DNA from 2 places in the Halomonas sp. LS-001 genome. Region 1 is predicted to be linked to the other one. Evidence: predicted binding sites of a transcription regulator. Region 1 holds the regulator's gene; the other holds the start of a gene.
What was found. Region 1 encodes LexA, which represses DNA repair genes until DNA is damaged. Its sites were predicted from a motif close to TACTGTNTANNTANACAGTA; they were not measured.
Positions count from the first base shown of each region.

Region 1 (7,447 bases):
GTGTGGAAATGGAAGCACTGACCGCTGTGTCAGTTGCCTGTTTGACACTTTACGATATGTGCAAAGCCGTGGATAAGTCGATGTGTATCGAAGGTGTTCAGCTGGACAGCAAGGTGGGAGGGAAGAGCAGCGATTATCAGCGTTTTAACCAAGAGCCAGACGCTAGCCCAATTGTCACCGGTGTGTGTTCCACAGGGGAAGTGCGGCTTGGCGAGCGCTGTGAGGGTGACTGTGTCCGCGTTAAATTTCTGGCCGAGCTACGTGAGCGCCTTGGCTATAGCGATTTAAGCATTGCTCTGGACGCGCTGGAAACCAAAGACATCGCAGGTTTGAAAGCTTTCCTGGTAAGCCGAGGTGAAAGTTTTAGCATATTACGTGACCAGCGGACCTTGTGTGCGGTCAACCAGGTGATGGTGAATGACAGTGCACGGGTTACAGATGACGACGAGGTGGCATTCTTCCCTCCAGTGACAGGCGGTTAACGATGAATATTGCTGTATGTATCCAGACCCGTCCGTTTGACATGGCCTATGCCTACGATGACCTTCTTGAAAACCGTACGGATGTCGGCGCGGTGGTAAGTTTTACCGGCTTGGTTCGTGACTTCAATGAGTCCCCCGATGTGACGGGGTTGACGCTTGAGCATTATCCGGGCATGACGGAAAAAACACTGGAAGATATTGGCGAGCAGGCGTGGCATCGCTGGGCACTTCAGGGGGTGCGGATTATTCATCGTATTGGCTATATGGCACCGGGTGACCCGATTGTTCGCGTGTCGGTTGCTAGTGCTCACCGCCGTGATGCCTTTGAAGCGTGCGACTTCATCATGGACTTTCTGAAAACCCAGGCGCCGTTCTGGAAAAAGGAACATGCGCGAGAAGGTGATTACTGGGTGCGAGAGCGAGCCTCGGATCAAGAGGATGCAACGCGATGGGCGCCGTCCTCAGGCCTCCTGACCCGGTGATGTCGATTCAGGCATTTCTGCAGCCATGATCTGTAAGTGCACCTCAGGAAGATGCTGCATGTGCTCGGCCAGCCAGGCAATCAGGCGCGGCTGTAATGCCTGACGTAACTCTGCCAGTGTATCAGCATGAATGTCGCCAAGCTGCTCATCCAGCCAGTCACTGAAACTGTCCTCATCAAGCGCGCCAGCACCCGCGTTGTCGAGCATCAGCCGACCAATCCGCCACCAACCGGTGTCACTGGCGGTGACCGGCAGCGCCAGATAGAGGCTGCCACGGCGCTTATGCCGACTGGGTGCATCCAGCCCTGGGTGAGGAACCACGCTGTTCTGGCTGACAATGCAAGGTGGTTGAGGATAGCGTCCTTCGTGACGCAGCCCGTTGACATCAAAATGAATCAGATCACCGTTTAATGGCGCTATCGGCGCGGTGATGTTCATTGACTCGGCCAGTTCCTGATGGGCCTGCTGATGACGAGCTTCGCCATGCACCGGCAGTAGATGACGCGGTTTGATCCAGCGGTAAAGCGTGCGCAGTTCTTCTTGAGCCGGGTGCCCGGTGGCATGTAATTCAGGATGATTGAATTCATCAAACAGGGTGATACCCATCTGGGTAAAGCGTTTTTTCAGCCGTTCGATAGGGCGTTCATTACCAGGAATGGTTTTGGCTGAAAAAATAATGTTATCGCCCGGTTCCAGATCGACAAACGGATGACGACGCTGGGCTAAACGCTGGAGAGCGGCGCGTGGCTCTCCCTGGCTGCCGGTGGCAATAATAATCACTTCGTCGGCAGGCAGGTAACCCAGATCATGCGCGGGTACCAGCGGCGGCAGATCATCCAGATATCCCAACCCCTTGGCAACGGTGACCATGCGTTCCATCGAGCGGCCCATCAGGCTGATTCTGCGTCCGCATTGCTGCGCCGCCCGGGCAATCGCAACAATACGGGCTACGTTACTGGCAAAACAGGAAATAACCACGCGACCCTTGCAGGTCGCAATGGCTTTTGCCAACGCTTTTGCCACATCGCCTTCACTGCCTGAATGGCCTGGCATGGGCGCGTTGGTGGAGTCGCCCACCACCAGATCCAGAGGGGCCAGGGCGCGAAACTGGCTGGCATCGACCGGTTTGCCCACCAATGGCTGGGCATCCAGTTTCCAGTCGCCGGTATGTAGAACCCGATAGTCACCCACCTGCATCATTAGCGCACAGCTTTCCGGAATGGAATGTGTTAGCGGAAGGTGGCGGATGGTAAAAGGCCCTGAAGACAGCGCCTCTCCCAGGTCAACGACGATGATTTTGTCAGGGCTGAGGCCGTGTTCGGCGAATTTTAAGCGCAACAGACCTGCAGCCAGAGGAGTGGCATAAATCGGGCATTGCCAGTTCGGCCAGAGCCAGGCCACTGCGCCGATATGATCTTCATGGCCATGGGTAATAAACAGTGCTGCAGGTGTAATATCCAATGCCGTCAGAGTATCAAGGTTGGGAACCTGTAGCGGGGTACCTGGCATGTCCTGACGAATCATCATGCCGCAATCTACCGCGATCCAATGGTCCTCGTAACCGTATAGAGTGAAGTTCATACCGACTTCACCGCATCCTCCTAGTGGTAGTAGCTTCAGAGGAGGACGACGACGGGGACGAATGTGTACGCGCGGTGGATGCATCGTGAGTGAAAAGCCTTGAAAGTAAGACCTTTACTATACGGGATTGAAGGGGGCTGCCACAATCATCGTCGCGATCTGACGCAATTTCTGATCGTGATCAGAGAGAATACATCCGTTACACTTAATGTCTTCCATTTGGCATATTCAGCGGAAACGCGATTCCCGATATTTTGATGTGTTGCTATCGTTACGCTGCTGTTGTCAGGCTAGAATTACTTCAAGAGTCCTTTTTATGTCCCGATACTATCGTTTAGTGGTTTCCTGCCCCGACCAGGTGGGCATTGTGGCGCGTGTGGCCAATTTTATCGCTCAGCAGGGGGGCTCAATTACGGAAGCGAGTCAGCACTCGGACCTTGAGACGGGTCGATTTTTCATGCGTTATGAAATTCTCGCTGATTCGCTGGCGATTGGGCTGGAGGCGTTTCGTGAAGCGTTTCGCCCCGTTGCGGATGATTTCAAAATGCAGTGGGCGCTGACCGATACCGCGCAACGCCCTAAAGTCGTACTCATGGTCTCCAAGGAGTCACATTGCCTGGTAGACCTGCTTTATCGTTGGCAGGCAGGGGAGCTTGCGTGTGAAATCGTTGGGGTGCTATCCAATCATGATGATTTACGCTCACTCACAGAGTGGTACGGCATTCCCTATCATCACATTCCCGTTGATCCTGACGACAAACAGCCCGCATTCGCTGCTGTTGAGTCACATATAGAAGCCTTGCAGGCAGACTGTGTGGTACTGGCCCGTTACATGCAGATTCTGCCGCCTGCCTTATGCCAGCGTTACCGTGGCCGGGTGATTAATATTCATCATAGCTTTCTGCCTTCCTTTGCCGGGGCAAAGCCTTACCATCAGGCCTATGAAAGAGGCGTCAAGCTGACCGGGGCGACCTGTCATTATGTGACCGAAGAACTCGATGCTGGCCCTATTATTGAGCAGGATATTCATCGTGTAACGCATTGTCATACGCCGACAGATCTGGTCCGCTTCGGGCGTGATGTTGAAAAGTCGGTACTTGCTCGCGGGGTTCGCTGGCACCTTGAAGACCGTGTGATTATTCATGGTAACAAGACGGTGGTGTTCAGCTAACGTTGAGGATCACAGAGCGTGGTTTAATATCATAGTGCGTGGTTTCATATCATAGTGCGTGATTTTATCGATACCATTGAGGTGGCTTTATGTCCTTTGCTGAAAGCGTCCTGGCACCCTGGGCGCTAGTGCTTTCTGCAGTGATGTCCTCGGCGATGCTGATATGGGTTGTCATGTTAAAGCCCTGGAAGCCTTTGATGAATGACACAGCACTGCAGCACCGCTGGCTGGCGGCGACACTGGCCGTTGTGCTGATGTGGCAGCTGCGTGCACAAGCCGTGGATTGGTTAACACTGCATCTGGTGTTTACCGTACTGATGACAATTGTGTTCAAAGCACCACTGGCGCTTTTAAGCAATCTCATGATCAATGTGGCAATGGTCGTGATTGGACGCAATGAGTGGCCATTACTAGGCGCAAATGTGCTTGTCACAGGTATTGTGCCTGCACTGACGACGGTGTTGATATGGCGTTTTGTAGACCGCAGACTTCCTGATAACCTGATGGTTTTTCTGTTTGCTTGCGGATTTTTCGGCTCTGCGTTGGCAACGCTGGCAGGAGGGCTGGTAGCCGTTGGGATGATCGTTGTGGCGGGAACTGAACCAGAAGCGGTTTATCTGGCTCAGGAGTATGCGCGTTTTCTGCCGTTGCTGATGCCGTCAGAAGCATTTATTACCGGTATGCTACTGAGTGTTCTGTTGGTCTATCACCCTGATTGGGTGGCCACCTTTAATGACCACCGATACATCGACATGCAGTAAGCAGAATGGATGATGAGAGCAGGTCAGGTGATGTTTAACCAAGTGCCTGACCGTTACCGCCACGAATAACGCCCACTCCCACGCCTTCGATTTCGAGAGGCTGTGAACGTAAGTCAACGCTGATGGGAGAGAAATCTTCATTTTCTGCCAGAAGCTGTACCAGGTGCCCGTCACGTTTAAAACGTTTCACGGTGACTTCATCCTCCAGCCGGGCCACGACAATCTGCCCATCGCGTACATGCTCTGTGCGGTGAACCGCCAGCAGGTCACCTTCCAGAATGCCAGCATCTTTCATGGATAGGCCGCGTACTCGCAGGAGGTAGTCAGCTTTTGGCGTAAAGTATTCGGCGGGCAGAGGGCAGTAACGATCAATGTGCTCAGCGGCCAGAATCGGGCTGCCAGCGGCAACTTCCCCAATGATGGGTAAGCCGGATGACATGTTTTCTACCGGTGAGGTTTCCGGTGTCGCTGTTGTTATATCGACACCTTCCTGAGCGGGCAGGCGGATGCCCCGGGAAGTATTACGGATAATGCGAATGACTTTCTTACGCTCAAGTGCCCGAAGATGCTCTTCCGCTGCATTCGGCGAGCGAAATCCCAGCGCTTTGGCAATCTCAGCGCGAGTCGGCGGATAGCCGTATTCACCCATGGTCTTAACGATAAAGTCGTAAACATTTTGCTGACGTGCTGTTAAAGGCCGAGACATAATACGCTCCCACCTGATCTTGTTGGTTAATGAAATAAAAAACAGACAAATGCTGGCAGCGTGATTACGACAGGTGTCTGAGACGGATGTGTCATGCGTTAACCAGCATTTATGAATAAAAAAATTTAATAAAGCATGTGTTTAAGTATACAGTATGTGTCTCTATCCAGTACAGGCTGAACGTTAAATTTTGTGTAGTGATACCAAGCATTTGCGTGTTGGCAAGTCAATAAGCCATGCGGTGGCATAAAATGTTTGTAAGTATTTGTGTAACAAACGTTGAGCACCTTTGACCCATGACGTAATATCAGGCGTTGTTTTAAACATCTGTTCTCTGGAGCGTCCATGGCTCAGCCTGACACAGTGACACGCATTCTCGACACCGCTGAAGTACTATTTGCAGAGCGGGGCTTTGCGGAAACGTCGCTGCGCAATATCACCAGTAAAGCCAAAGTTAATCTGGCAGCGGTCAATTACCATTTTGGCTCTAAGAAAGCGCTGATTCAGTCAGTGTTTTCCCGTTATCTCGATCCTTTCAGCGAACGTTTTCATAGCGCTCTGGATGAACTTGAAGTGCAATACAAAGGCCAGGTGATTCCTCTTGAAGTGTTATTGGAAACCATGGCTGAAACGGTATTGTCGGTTCCTGCTGAACGCAACAGTCTCAAGGTGTTCATGCGCCTTCTGGGCCTGGCTTACAGTCAGGCCCAAGGGCATCTGCGTCATTTTATCCAGGCGCAATATGGCGATGTCTTTACGCGCTTTACGGAGCTGATTCGTCAAGCAACTCCCGATCTGCCTGATGCGGAGCGCTTCTGGCGATTGCACTTTATGCTGGGCACGGTGACGTTTACTTTTTCGGGTCTGGATGCACTGAAAGATATCGCTCAGAAAGATTATCAGGAGCATATTTCCGTGCGCGACCTGGTGCGTCGTTTGCGCCCGGTCGTGGTGGCTGGCATGAATGCACCCTTGCCTGAAAGGCTCGAAAAGAATGACCAGAAGGATGAACAGGGTAAGGATGGACAGAGCAAGGGGTCTCATGTACACGCCGTCGTTAGCTGATCTTCCGCCTGACACGGGGCACTGGGTTGAAATTGATATTCAACAGCAAACGTTGACGTTGTGGCAGGGGCGCGAAGCGGGCTTTTCTTGTCTGGTGTCAACCGGTAAAGCCGGGGCAGGTCAGCAGGAGGGAAGTGGCAAAACGCCATTAGGCTGGCATTACGTTCGTGCGGCCATTGGCGCCGAGGCACCCATGGATGGCGTATTTCGTGGCCGCCGCTGGACCGGTGAAGTTTATACGCCGGCACTGGGCGAACAGAACCCAGACAGAGACTGGATCCTGACACGTATCTTGTGGCTCTGTGGTCTTGAGCGTGGCTTTAACCGGGGAGGGGATGTCGATGCCCAGCGGCGGTTTATCTACCTGCATGGAACGCCGCCGTCGGAACCGATGGGACAGCCAATGTCTCATGGCTGTATTCGGCTCAAGCGTGATGACCTGCTGCATGTATTTGCGTCTGCCGTGCCGGGAACACCGGTATGGATTCATCTATAAGGTGTGACTGCCTTACGTTACTTACTGATTATCAATTCTTTGACATCAGCCGATGTGACAATGCCGTTTTGATGGTTTCGTTGCATGTTGACGCCGATTGACTAGAATTGCTGTCTATTTTTCAGGATGCTTTGTCATGACACACCCCGTTGGCTCGGTCATGCTTGACCTCGAAGGAACGTCGTTAACGCCTGATGAGAGCCGCCTTTTGAAAGCCTCTGCTGTCGGTGGCGTTATCCTGTTCGCGCGTAATATTCAAAGTGCCACCCAGGTGCGGGCGTTGTGTGATGCCATTCGCCGGATACGCCCTGAATTACTGATTGCTGTGGATCAGGAAGGTGGTCGCGTTCAGCGCATTAAGGAAGGCGTCACCCGTTTGCCACCCATGGCCATGCTCGGTCAGCGTTATCAGTCTGACCCGGCAGAGGGCGTTGCGCTGGCGCGGGATACTGGCTGGTTACTTGGCATGGAAATGGCAGCCTGTGGGCTTGATATTACGTTTGCGCCGGTGCTGGATGTTGATGGCGGTACTTCCTGCGTGATTGGTGACCGCAGCTTTGGTAACGACCCGCAGCAAGTGGCTGACCTCGGGCAGGCGATGATCCAAGGCTTGCATGATGCCGGTATGGCGGCAGTGGGTAAGCACTTTCCTGGGCACGGCAGCGTGGCAGAAGACTCGCATGTTGCGCTACCGGTCGATGAG
Region 1 covers NZ_CM129816.1:1,585,387-1,592,833, forward strand. Annotated here, with positions in the region: gene moaC (cyclic pyranopterin monophosphate synthase MoaC) at 1-482, shown strand, start outside; gene moaE (molybdopterin synthase catalytic subunit MoaE) at 485-964, shown strand; gene ACU6TU_RS07120 (ribonuclease J) at 944-2,545, opposite strand; gene purU (formyltetrahydrofolate deformylase) at 2,862-3,716, shown strand; gene ACU6TU_RS07130 (energy-coupling factor ABC transporter permease) at 3,806-4,477, shown strand; gene lexA (transcriptional repressor LexA) at 4,512-5,183, opposite strand; gene ACU6TU_RS07140 (TetR/AcrR family transcriptional regulator) at 5,529-6,248, shown strand; gene ACU6TU_RS07145 (L,D-transpeptidase family protein) at 6,226-6,744, shown strand; gene nagZ (beta-N-acetylhexosaminidase) at 6,881-7,447, shown strand, end outside.

Region 2 (7,447 bases), 1.3 Mb from region 1:
AGCTCACCGCCACCCAGGTCAGGTATAACCGTTTCTTCCAGAATACGCTTGGTCGCCTTGTAATCACCTTTAGCAACCGTAAAGGTGAAATCGGTGTAATCACCTGCAGGTGCCACGTTTTGCACAATCATATCGACTTCGATATTGGCATCGGCAATCGGGCCGAGAATACGCGATGCGACACCTGGCACGTCTGGGGTGTTTAACAGAGTCAGCTTGGCTTCGTTTTTGGTAAAGGCAATACCGGAGATAAGCGGTTCTTCCATGGAGTCCTCGTCTTGGTCAGAGTCTGCAACAATAAGCGTACCGGGGCCGTCCTGAAAGCTCGACAGCACCCGGAGGGGAACGTTGTATTTACCTGCAAATTCAACGGCACGGATCTGCAGCACCTTGGAACCCAGGCTTGCCAGTTCCAGCATTTCTTCTACGGTGATTTTTTCCAGGCGCTGCGCTTTCGAACAGACGCGCGGGTCAGTGGTGTAAACACCATCGACGTCGGTATAAATCTGGCACTCATCCGCTTTCAGGGCAGCGGCTAACGCTACACCGGTGGTATCCGAGCCACCCCGGCCAAGCGTGGTGATATTGCCTTCCTCGTCGACCCCCTGAAAACCTGCCACCACGACGACTTTGCCGTCATCAAGGTCTTCTCGCAGGTCATCGGTTTCAATGCGCTGAATACGCGCCTTGGTGTAGGCCTTATCCGTGTGGATGCCCACCTGCGCACCGGTATGAGACGTGGCAGGCACTCCCAGGCTTTGAAGGGCCATGGCAAGCAATGAGATTGTCACCTGCTCACCCGTCGAGAGCAGCATATCCATTTCACGCGGTGATGGTTCACTGTTCAGCGCCGTTGCCATATCCGTCAGGCGATTGGTTTCACCACTCATGGCCGAGACTACGACAACTATCTGATGCCCTTGATCTCGAAAACCTTTTACCTTTTCCGCCACTGCCTTGATGCGCTCGACAGAGCCCACCGAGGTACCGCCGAACTTCTGAACGTAAAGTGCCATATAGGTTTTTTTCCTGTTGCGTTCGGAAATGAAGGGTTAAGTGTTAAAAAATATGTACACCCATAACTATAAAGGCCGGTAACGCTGATGTCACCGGCCTTGAAATCAACGAAGCTTTGTTTCCAACCAGTTGGAAACACTCTGTAAAGCATCCGGCAAGGCATCTGGCTGACTGCCTCCCGCCTGGGCCATATCCGCACGGCCACCGCCTTTACCGCCGACCTGTGAAGCCACATGATTGACCAGCTCACCCGCTTTAATGCGATCTGTCAGGTCTTGGGTAACGCCAACAATAAGGCTGACCTTGGAGGCCTCTTTATCCGCAACCCCCAGAACAATGACACCGGAGCCCATCTTGTTTTTGAGCTGATCCATGACATTGCGCAGCTCCTTACCTGCCACGCCTTCCAGCTGGGTAGCAACCAGTTTGACGCCCTGGATATCCTGCGCCTGATCCAGCATATCGCTGCCTGCTGCGCTGGCCAGTTTCGCCTTGAGCTGCTCTAACTCTTTTTCCAGTTGGCGATTACGCTCAACCAGTGACTCAACACGAGATTCCACCTGCTCCGGCTTAGCCTTAATGCGTTCGCCAATGCGATTGACGCGAGCTTCCTGCTGATAGAAATACTGCAACGCGTTTTCGCCCGTAATCGCTTCAATACGCCGGACACCGGACGCAATACCGACTTCCGAAACAACGTGGCAACAGCCGATATCACCGCTGCGCGCCACATGCGTACCACCACACAGCTCAATGGAAAAATCATCGGCGCCAATGGTCAGCACTCGCACATCATCCGCGTACTTGGCTTCAAACAGCGCGGCAGCCCCTTTCGCCTTGGCTTCATCCAGGCTCATCTGTTCGGTTTTCGTCGGCGCGTTGGCCAAAACCTGTTCGTTGACCAGACGCTCGACTTCCTTGAGCTGTTCGCGGGTCAAAGGCTCAAAGTGGCTAAAGTCAAAACGCAGGCGCTCAGCCGTTACCAATGAACCTTTCTGCTGAACGTGCTCGCCAAGCACCATGCGTAACGCCTTGTGCAGCAGATGCGTTGCCGAATGGTTACGAACCGTGGCGGCACGCAGCGACGCATCGACTTGCGGTTTTACATGACTACCCACATTAAGCGCGCCTTCCACCATGATCCCATGATGCAGGTGATGACCACGCTGCTTCTGGGTATCTGTCACCTGAAAACGCCCGCCGTCGACATGCAGATACCCGCTGTCGCCCACCTGACCGCCGGATTCGGCGTAAAACGGTGTGCGATCAAGCACAACAACCCCTTTCTGATCGACCTCCAGGGTCGACCGCTCATTGCCACTGTCATCCAGAATGGCGGTCACGGTGGCATCATCGCTCAGCTGTTCGTAACCCGTAAACGTGGTTTCACCCTCAAGCGAAATCGAGGCACTGTAATCCGCGCCGAACTGACTGGCTGCCCGTGCCCGCTCACGCTGAGCTTCCAGCTCACGCTGAAAACCGTCTTCATCAAGAGTGACACCGCGCTCACGGCAAACATCAGCGGTCAGGTCGTAAGGAAAACCATAGGTATCATAAAGTTTGAACACCGTCGCACCGGACAGCACCTTGCCATCCAGCTCTTCCAACGCCGTTTCCAAAAGCCCCATACCATGGTCCAGGGTACGCGCGAACTGCTCTTCTTCCTTGAGCAGAATGCGGGCAATCTGCTCTTTCGCTTTGCGTAGTTCCGGGTAGGCCCCGCCCATTTCCGCGTCCAGCGCTTCCACCAGGGTGTGGAAAAATGGCTCACTGGCGCCAAGTTTATGGCCGTGGCGTACCGCACGACGAATAATCCGCCGCAGTACATAGCCTCGGCCTTCATTGGACGGCAGCACGCCATCGGTAATCAGAAACGCACAGGAGCGAATGTGATCGGCGATCACGCGTAACGAAGGTGTCGTGGTATCCGCATGCCCAGTCGCCGCAGCTGACGCCTTAAGAAGGTTCTGGAACAAGTCAATTTCATAGTTGGAATGGACACCCTGCATGACAGCCGCCACGCGCTCGAGCCCCATACCGGTATCAATCGACGGTTTTGGCAGTGGGTTCAGCGTGCCCTCGGCATCCCGGTCAAACTGCATGAAGACCAGGTTCCAGATTTCGATATAGCGGTCGCCGTCTTCTTCCGGGCTTCCGGGAGGCCCACCCCAAACGTCAGGGCCGTGATCAAAAAAGATTTCCGAGCTTGGGCCACAGGGGCCGGTATCTCCCATTTGCCAGAAATTATCCTCATCCAGCTTGGAGAAGCGTGTCGGGTCGATACCAACTTCATCTTTCCAGATGCGTTCGGCCTCGTCATCACTGATATGCACGGTCACCCAGAGTTTTTCCTTGGGCAGGCCCAGGGTCTGAGTCAGAAAATTCCATGCAAAGCTAATTGCCTCACGCTTGAAATAATCGCCGAAGCTGAAATTCCCCATCATCTCGAAAAACGTATGATGGCGAGCGGTATAACCCACATTATCCAGATCGTTGTGCTTGCCCCCGGCACGCACACAGCGCTGCGCTGAGACAGCACGCACGTAAGGCCTCGGGTCATGCCCAAGGAACACATCCTTGAACGGCACCATGCCTGCATTGGTGAACAGCAACGTCGGGTCGTTCCCCGGCACCAGCGAGCTGGATGCCACCGGGGTATGCCCGTGCTGTTCAAAGTAATCAAGAAAGGCCTGTCTGATTTCTGCGCTTTTCATAGGGTATCCGTAAACAAGAAGGCGTGATGCCCCAGGGCGCTTTAGCCGCTACCCGACGGGGTCGCAAAGGCGACATTATAGCGTAGTTGTCAAACGACTAAAGCCGCAGAGAAGGAGAAGACGCTGAAAATAGTATAAGAAGCCGCTAACAAAGTACGAAAAGAACGGCTCAAAGCGCCTGCAGGCACCGCTTACAGACAGGAGAGTGCATAGCGAATCTGTTCGAAATCAAAGCCACGGCCAAGTAAAAAGCGCTCACGTTTGGCACGCTCTTTAGGGCTTTCCCCCGCAGAATCAAAGCGCTTCTCCAGCACTTCCCGCGCCAGCTCAAACCAATCCACCGCTTCCTGTTCAACAACATCGGATAGCGCTGCCTGGATGGTAGCGCTATCAACGCCGCGCTGGTGTAGCTCGCTTTCAATGCGGCGTTTGCCCTGGCCACGCAAAATACGCGTACGGATAAAGCTGGCCGCAAAACGGGAATCTGACTGCCACTCCCTGGCGGCCAGATCCTCCAGGCAGGCGTCTATCTCGTCTGGCGGCACCTGCTTGGCGGCCAGCTTTGAGGCCAGCTCGGCGCGGGAATATTCACGCCGCGCCAGCAAGGCAATGGCGATCTCACGGGGGGAACGCTGTGACGTATCAAATGCCATGAAACGGCCCAAACCATTGAGACATGGACGTTACAGCAAGTCGTCGCTGTTGGGTTCGAAAGCGGCGGCATCTTCCTGCGCGGCTTTCTTGCCTTTTTTAGCGCTGGTTGTTTCTTTATCCGCGCCTTCTTCTTTATTTTTATCTTTAGGCTCAGGTTGCGCTAAAAGCTGCCCGCGGATCTGGCTTTCGATTTCTTCCATGGTATCCGGGTTATCTTCCAGATACTGGGCCGCATTGGCTTTACCCTGACCAATCTTTTTGCCTTTATAGCTGTACCAGGCTCCGGCCTTGTCGACCAGGCTACACTGAACACCCAGGTCAATCACCTCACCGGCATGATAAATCCCCTTGCCGTAGAGAATCTGAAATTCGGCCTGCCTGAACGGCGGCGCTATCTTGTTTTTGACGACCTTGACGCGAGTTTCGTTACCGGTGACTTCATCGCCCGACTTGACCGACCCCGTGCGGCGAATATCCAGACGCACACTGGCGTAGAATTTCAGCGCGTTACCGCCGGTAGTGGTTTCCGGGCTACCGAACATCACGCCGATTTTCATGCGAATCTGGTTGATGAACACCACCAGGCAGTTGGCGTTTTTGATATTGCCGGTAATTTTGCGCAGCGCCTGAGACATCAAGCGCGCCTGCAGGCCAACGTGGGAGTCACCCATCTCGCCTTCGATTTCCGCCCGTGGTGTCAGTGCGGCTACCGAGTCAATCACAATGACGTCGACACCCCCCGAACGCACCAGCATGTCAGTGATTTCCAGGGCCTGCTCGCCGGTATCCGGCTGAGAAACCAGCAGGTCATCAAGATTAACGCCAAGTTTTTCCGCATAGCTCGGGTCCAGCGCGTGCTCGGCATCAACAAAGGCACAGACTTTGCCCTGTTTTTGTGCCTGGGCGATAACCGATAGTGTCAGGGTAGTTTTACCCGATGACTCCGGGCCAAAAATTTCGCAGACACGCCCGAACGGCAGACCGCCGATACCCAGGGCGATATCCAGCCCCAGAGAGCCTGTCGACACAGACGGCATGACCACGCGCGGGGTGTCCCCCAAACGCATGACAGTGCCTTTACCGAACTGGCGATCGATCTGGCTTAGCGCTGCGTTAAGCGCCTTGGTGCGGTTTTCGTCCTGAGCCATTGATAAAATCCTCAAAAAAATGCTGTATAGTTAGCCAGTAGTATGCCAAAAAACGCGGCATAAGCAAATGCCCTGGCATGGATTACATGCGTTTATTCCCAACGCGAAGGCTGCGCTTTATTCGCCGTATTGATGGCTAATATACACGATCAGGGTCGCAATCCCCTGGCGCACCGTCTGCTCCCTTACGGCATGGCGGTCTCCTGGAAAATGCAGACATTCAGCGTGCTGCTCATTCCTGCTCCCCCAGGCCAGCCAGACCGTGCCGACCGGTTTATCCGGGCTTCCGCCATCCGGGCCTGCCACGCCGCTCACTGCCACGGCGAGATCCGCCCCACTTTCTCTACAGGCACCTGCCACCATCGCCTTGACGACCGCCTCGCTAACCGCTCCGTCATTGGCAAGCAGCGTATCTTCCACGCCCAGAAGTCGCGTTTTAGCGGCATTGGCGTAGGTCACGTAGCCCGTCGAAAAATAGGCAGAACTGCCAGGCACTGCCGTGATGGCACTAGCGATACCGCCACCGGTGCAGGACTCAGCGGTAGTGACTTCAAGCTGATGGCGCTGGCAGAGCTTACCTAAGCGTTGCGCGAGTAGCGTCAAATCAAGATTTTTCAGACTTTCGACGTCTGGTTCCATGCTCACTCCTTCATGTCGATGATGACTTCAGCGTAGAATAACGGCTTTTGCGTGCCCAAAGAATGTGAGGGGCCAAAAGCCGCTAACCCATTCAAGCGTAAAACGTTATTTATGGAACCGCGCGCAAGCCTTTTCAGCTTGCGCCCTGCTTATTTCAGGACGCTCATGGCCACTACCAGCCCGGCAAATACGCCGATGATTGCACAATACCTGAATATCAAACGTGAACACCCCGAGGTTCTCCTGTTTTACCGCATGGGGGACTTTTACGAGCTGTTTTTCGACGATGCCAAACGGGCCGCCGCGTTACTCGATATTACGCTAACCCAGCGTGGCCAATCCGGCGGACAGCCAATCCCGATGGCGGGCGTTCCCTTTCATAGCGCAGAAGGCTATTTGGCACGCCTGGTCAGCTCGGGGGAATCCGTTGCCATCTGCGAACAGATCGGCGACCCCGCCACCAGCAAAGGCCCGGTAGAGCGCCGGGTGGTTCGTATCGTAACGCCTGGCACCCTGCATGATGAAGCCCTGCTGGATGCGCGACGCGATAATGTTCTGGCGGCGATTGCGCCTCATCAGGCCAAGTGGGGCCTTGCCTGGCTGGAGCTTTCCAGTGGTCGCTTCAGCCTGCTTGAGGTCGATAGCGATGAAGAAATGCTCGCCGAGCTGACTCGCCTCTCGCCAGCGGAACTGCTGGTACCGGAGAACCTGACGCTGCCTGAGCCGCTGTCATCACTGCGCGGCCTGCGCCGTCAGGGTGAGTGGCTGTATGACCTGGATAGCGCCACCCGCAGCCTTTGCGACCAGTTTGAAGTGCAGGACCTGCGAGGGTTTGGCTGCGCCCACCTGACCACAGCGCTGGTGGCGGCTGGGGTACTGGTTGACTATGCACGCGATACCCAGCGCTCCCGCCTGCCCCATGTCACGTCTATCAGTGTTGAAAATCGTGATGATGCCGTGGTGATCGACGCCGCCAGTCGGCGCAACCTCGAAATTGACACCAATCTGGGCGGTGGCAGCGAAAACACCCTGGCCAGCGTACTGGATACCTGTGCGACAGCAATGGGCTCGCGGCTGCTCAAACGCTGGCTTAACCGCCCGCTGCGCCAGCGCGATATAGTCAACAACCGTCAGGCGGGCGTTGCCCTGCTACAGGTAGAGGTAGCCTACGAAGCTTTGCGTGAGACCCTGAACGCGGTCGGCGATGTTGAACGTATTCTTTCCCGCGTGGCACTCTACAGCGCCCGCCCAAGAGACCTGGCCAGGCTGCGTGAT
Region 2 covers NZ_CM129816.1:2,870,054-2,877,500, forward strand. Annotated here, with positions in the region: gene ACU6TU_RS12935 (aspartate kinase) at 1-1,016, opposite strand, end outside; gene alaS (alanine--tRNA ligase) at 1,122-3,731, opposite strand; gene ACU6TU_RS12945 (regulatory protein RecX) at 3,923-4,384, opposite strand; gene recA (recombinase RecA) at 4,415-5,533, opposite strand; gene ACU6TU_RS12955 (CinA family protein) at 5,651-6,172, opposite strand; gene mutS (DNA mismatch repair protein MutS) at 6,338-7,447, shown strand, end outside.
Region 2: recA (recombinase RecA) is a predicted target of LexA. The motif match lies at 5,554-5,573, and genes of this name have one in related genera.